2 linked regions of the Thiosulfativibrio zosterae genome follow. The protein of the gene in region 1 binds, or shares a complex with, the protein of each later gene. Links are inferred from orthologs where the notes say so. Each region holds a gene or a part of one and is shown on either strand. Other genes may lie near its edges.

Region 1 (2,823 bases):
GGTGTCACCATGTACATTCAGCAGCAGTTAAACCCGTCAGCCATGATGGATGAAATGCAGCAGAAAGTGATGAAGTTCTTACCGTTTATCTTTACCGTATTCTTCATGTTCTTCCCAGCAGGTTTGGTCCTTTACTGGGTAGTTAACAACATTTTATCGGTGGCACAACAGTGGTACATCACTAAAAAAATTGAAGCGGGCGAAGAAGATCCAGCCCCTAAAAAAGCTTAGGAGTGAATCATGCATTTATCTTATGAAAAACTCGGTACTGACCACCCCATGTATGGCAAGGTTGAGTATATTGTGATGGACGAGCAAACGCCAGTTTGTTACAAAACAGCGACTGGATATCTGTCATTAGACGCGTCAGCATCGCCGACTCAGTCAGGTGTTTCTGCTGCGGATATTGAAACAACACCGCTTTATGTGTTGTCATTCAGTATTAATGGAGATGCAGAAGAAATGACCTTTAGCTCAAAAGCGCAATTGGAAAAAACCAAAGCCGCTTATGAAGCTAAGGGATTTGTTAAGGATATCAAAACCACTGTTTACCAAACAGTCGCTTAATCCAATACAAAGTTCATAAACGCCCTTAATTGGGCGTTTTTTGTTTACAGCTAAGGCACAAGGAAGGATCAAATGGAATTTCGCAATCAAGACACCATTGCCGCCATAGCCACCGCGCCAGGTCGAGGCGGGGTTGGCATAGTACGCGTGTCTGGCCCTAAAAGTTTGAGCATTGCCGAAGCCATGTTGCGCAAAACGCCGCGCCCGCGTTATGCACACTATGGCAATTTTTACAGCGCCAGTGGCGAAGTGCTGGACCAAGGCATCGCCCTGTATTTTCCAAATCCGCATTCCTTTACCGGTGAAGATGTCATTGAGTTTCAAGGGCATGGTGGGCCGATAGTCTTGCAATGGGTTTTAGAAGCCACGGTAAAATTGGGCGCACGCCTAGCCAAGCCGGGAGAGTTTTCACAACAAGCCTTCTTAAATGACAAACTCGATTTGGCGCAAGCCGAAGCCATTGCTGATTTAATTGATGCATCTTCTCAGCAAGCCGCTAAGTCAGCTTTAAAATCCTTACAAGGTGAGTTTTCAGCACAGGTGAATGACTTGGTCGAGCAACTCATCGCCCTGCGTATTTATGTGGAAGCGGCGATTGATTTTCCAGAAGAAGAAATCGACTTTTTATCAGACGGCAAAGTGGCTGGACAGCTGCAACACATTTTGGAGCAATTACATCGCGTATTTGCCTCGGCACAACAAGGCGTGTTGTTACGAGAAGGGATGTCGGTGGTGATTTTGGGTCGACCCAATGCGGGCAAATCCAGTTTGCTCAATGCGTTGTCGGGCAAAGAATCCGCCATCGTCACCGACATAGCCGGCACGACGCGGGACATTGTCAAAGAAGAAATTCAAATTGATGGCATGCCCTTACATATTTTAGATACCGCAGGGCTACGCGATGCCACCGATGCGGTGGAACAAATTGGCATTGCCCGCGCCTGGGCCGCGATTGAAAATGCTGACCGTATTTTGGTGATGGTGCAGGCGGATGAAAATATCCACCCAGAAGACCAAGCCATTTTGGACAAAATGCCCGCACATATTCCGGTTACTTTGATCCACAACAAGATTGATTTGATTCAAAAACAACCAGGCCTGGTTAAAATTGACGGCAAAAATGGCTTGCAGGCTGAGTTGTGGATGTCGGCAAAACACCGTTTGGGATTGGATTTACTCAAAGACCATTTGAAAACCGAGATGGGCTTTGCGCAAACGCAAGAAGGCGTTTTTATGGCACGCAAGCGTCACCTTGAAGCCCTAGAACAAGCCTTAGCCTTAGTTGAGAATGGTCAGCAGCAGTTAGAGGTTTATGCTGCAGGCGAGTTGCTGGCTGAAGATTTACGCCAAGCGCAACAAGCCTTGTCGGAAATCACTGGGCAATTTACCTCAGATGATTTATTAGGTCGAATTTTCACTTCTTTCTGTATTGGAAAATAAATCCGCTGGTAGGTCGGTGCTTGAGGGTTAAATTATGCTTTACCTATAAATGTAAAAATATTACATTTATTCAGTTTGGGTTCAGGTTTTTGTTGTAAACTGTGTTTGGTCGTCAATTGAATGGCCGCATTAAGGAGATAACAAAAATGAAAACCCTCACTCTAAGCCTTGTAGTCGCATCTTTATTCGTTATTAATCCAGTCATGGCTGGCAACGGTGGAGGTAATGGCGCCGGAAATGGCAGTGGCTCAGGCAGTCAGCACCAGTATCAATACAAGGGTGCAAATGGCGGAGGCGGTGATGGTAGCGGATCTGGCAAACAAAACCAGTACAAAGGTACAAAAAACGAAAATGGTACAGCGACTCAAACGCAAGCGCAAAAGAAAAACCAATATCAAAAAACCGAACAGCCCGTTTTACCTTACGCTCAATAAAGCTCAATAAACAAAAGCTTTCCAATCTATGCCATACCAACAAGGTTTGTTAAACAAACCTGGTTGGCATAAGCGGGATTAGGGATAAGATGATTTAATGTTCAATCGACTGGAAAGTTTTCACTACCCATTGGTTTTTGCCTAAGGATTTAGCTTCGTACATGGCGGTATCGGCAAAATGAATGATTTCATTGATGCCGCTGGCGTGGCTTGAGATGGGCATATTGGGTGGTAATTCGGTAATGCCGGCACTGAAAGTAATTTTGAGGTCGGCCAGTGTCCGGTTTTGTAATTTAATAAGCAGTTTATCAATCAGCTCTGAGGTGGTCATCGCAGAGGTATCTGGCAAAATCATCACAAACTCTTCACCCCCTAAACGACC
Region 2 (2,880 bases), 2.4 Mb from region 1 along the record:
TTTGCGGCTGTTCCGACAGTTGTTTAATTTCGATGCGGCAATGGGGGTCGAAGCGGCTAAATCCGTTGCGACTGCTGAGTTGACCAAATTGAATAAATTGGGTCGCAGCATCTGCGGCTATTGTGATTGGCTGGTTAAGGGTAAAAAATTCGCCTGTTTGAATGTTCATCATGCTTTTGGGTGGCGTGGTGCTACAGCCAGTGATTAACACCAGTCCAAGCGCGGATAAAATTTTGATGGGGCGGGTTAAGAAAAAGGTTTTCATGGCTTCTCCTAAAAGAAATGTATTAGCGAACCCTGATCATACGCTTTTCTATCGGATTTTACAGTGAGTTTTTGTGCTATAATCCGCTGTTTTTAAACTGGTTTTCAAATTAAAGCGAGTTTTCTCAGCTTTCAATCGTATTTGGGTGAGGTTGCCAATGAATAGCAGCAGTATGGTTAATTATGAAGTCATTGTTGTCGGTGGTGGTCATGCCGGTACAGAAGCGGCTTTGGCTTCTGCGCGCATGGGCGTGAAAACATTATTGCTCACCCACAATATAGATACGCTGGGCCAAATGTCTTGTAACCCTGCAATAGGCGGGATAGGTAAAGGCCACTTGGTGAAAGAAATCGACGCTTTAGGTGGCGCGATGGCTTTGGCGATTGATCAATCGGGTATTCAGTTTCGCACGCTCAATGCTTCTAAAGGGCCAGCGGTGCGCGCGACTCGTGCACAAGCTGACCGAGTGTTATATCGCCAAGCGATTCGCCAAAAGCTAGAAAATCAGCCAAATCTCACTATTTTTCAGCAGCCTGTTGAAGATGTCATTATGAGTGGCGAGCAGATTTGCGGTGTTGAAACCAAAATGGGTTTAAAGTTTTTTGCTCAGCAAGTGGTTTTGACGGTAGGTACTTTCTTAGCCGGTAAAATTCACATTGGCCTGCAAAATTACGAAGGCGGTCGCGCGGGTGAGCAACCTGCCATGCGTTTGGCGGCGCGTTTGCGAGAGCTCAATTTGCCGGTTGGGCGTTTAAAAACCGGCACGCCACCGCGCATTGATGCGCGTACGGTTAATTTTGATGCCATGCAAGTGCAGCCGGGCGATGATCCGGCGCCGGTGTTTTCGTATTTAGGTACGCCTGACATGCACCCACAACAAATGCCTTGCTGGATTACCTATACCAATGAACAAACCCACGAATTTATTATGAACTCGTTGGATCAATCGCCTATGTATTCTGATGCGGGTGAGATTGATTCCATTGGACCACGCTATTGCCCATCCATTGAAGATAAGGTGATGCGTTTTGCGGATAAAAATCGTCATCAGGTGTTTATTGAACCAGAAGGCTTAACTTCTAATGAGTTGTATCCAAATGGCATTTCCACCAGTTTGCCGTTCAGTACGCAAATGCAAATTATCAATTCGATGAAAGGGTTAGAACACGCCAAAATTATGCGCCCTGGTTATGCGATTGAGTATGACTTTTTTGACCCAAGAGGTTTGCGCCCAACCCTGGAAACTCAGGCGATTCAAGGCTTATATTTTGCCGGACAAATTAACGGCACCACTGGCTATGAAGAAGCCGGTGCACAAGGCTTAATGGCTGGCATGAATGCCGCCTTGCGTGCCCAGCAGAAAGACCAATGGTATCCGCGTCGAGATGAAGCCTATATGGGTGTGTTGGTGGATGACTTGATTACCTTGGGCACTAAAGAACCCTATCGTATGTTTACCTCGCGAGCCGAGTATCGTTTGAGTTTGCGTGAAGATAATGCTGACCAGCGTTTAACCACCATGGGCCGAGAATTAGGGTTGGTGGACGATGAACGTTGGCGTGCCTTTGAAAGCAAAATGGCAACGCTGGGCGAAGAAGTGCAACGTCTAAAAACTACATGGATTTACCCCGCACACCCAGAAGCGAAGCAGGCCGAAGCCTTAATGGATTTACCCTTGAGCAAAGAACAGAACTTATTTGATTTGCTCAAGCGCCCTAAAGTGACTTATCAATCTTTAGCAACCTTGAGTATGTTTGGTGAGGGCTTGGTTAGACAGGATGTGATTGATCAAATTGAGGTTGAAGCCAAATATGCAGGTTACATTTTGCGTCAGCAAGAAGAAATTGATAAGTTGCGCCGCTCAGAATCGGTTTTGATTCCAGAGCATTTAGATTTGGATGCGATTTCTGGATTATCAAACGAAGTGAAGCAAAAATTACGCGACCATAAACCTGCCAATATCGGGATGGCCTCTCGTATTTCGGGAATTACGCCGGCAGCCATTTCACTGTTGCTGATCAGTATCAAAAAACAGCGCGGTGCTAAGGTGTTGAATGCGGAGCAAGCCAGCTGATGTCGAATGTTTTAACGGAATTAGAATCCGCTTTTGAAGCCTTAAACTTGCCTAAAAATGACCAGGCCTGGTCAAAATTGGCACACTATTTAGCCCTTTTACAAAAGTGGAATCAAGTTTATAACCTCACGGCCATTCGAAATCCGGATGAAATGTTGGTTAAACATATCTTTGATAGCTTGGCTGTTGCGCCACATGTGACCAGTGAGCGTTTAATAGATGTGGGTACGGGTGGTGGCTTACCCGGTATTCCGTTGGCTATTTTGTATCCTGAAAGACAAATTGATTTATTAGATAGTAACAGTAAAAAAACCCGTTTTTTAATCCAAGCAAAAGCTGAGTTGGGTTTAAAAAACACGCAAGTTTATCATTGTCGGGTTGAGGAGCATCAGCCTGTGCCACTTTATGATGGCATCATTTCACGCGCGTTCGCCTCTTTAGAAGATATGTTGAACTTAACGTCGCATTTATTGGCACCAGACGGTTGTTGGTGGGCAATGAAATCACAGCGCACCCAAGATGAACTTGAAAATCTGCCAGA

Evidence for each region. Proteins that work in one complex are often made in the same cells at the same time.
Region 2: the proteins of mnmE (region 1) and mnmG are in contact, whole or in part, in a solved structure (PDB 9HIP), measured with the Escherichia coli proteins. The link is inferred for Thiosulfativibrio zosterae from one-to-one orthologs.

Annotation. Positions count from the first base shown.
Region 1 is NZ_AP021888.1:2,626,854-2,629,676, reverse strand. It holds mnmE (tRNA uridine-5-carboxymethylaminomethyl(34) synthesis GTPase MnmE), read left to right. Parts: upstream 1-639; coding sequence 640-2,007; downstream 2,008-2,823. Other genes in the region: THMIRH_RS11970 (sensor domain-containing diguanylate cyclase), read right to left, coding at 2,536-2,823; THMIRH_RS11975 (hypothetical protein), read left to right, coding at 2,154-2,441; THMIRH_RS11985 (hypothetical protein), read left to right, coding at 241-567; yidC (membrane protein insertase YidC), read left to right, coding at 1-231. UniProt on the Escherichia coli protein: Exhibits a very high intrinsic GTPase hydrolysis rate. Involved in the addition of a carboxymethylaminomethyl (cmnm) group at the wobble position (U34) of certain tRNAs, forming tRNA-cmnm(5)s(2)U34.
Region 2 is NZ_AP021888.1:188,960-191,839, forward strand. It holds mnmG (tRNA uridine-5-carboxymethylaminomethyl(34) synthesis enzyme MnmG), read left to right. Parts: upstream 1-422; coding sequence 423-2,339; downstream 2,340-2,880. Other genes in the region: THMIRH_RS00670 (hypothetical protein), read right to left, coding at 1-265; rsmG (16S rRNA (guanine(527)-N(7))-methyltransferase RsmG), read left to right, coding at 2,339-2,880. UniProt on the Escherichia coli protein: NAD-binding protein involved in the addition of a carboxymethylaminomethyl (cmnm) group at the wobble position (U34) of certain tRNAs, forming tRNA-cmnm(5)s(2)U34.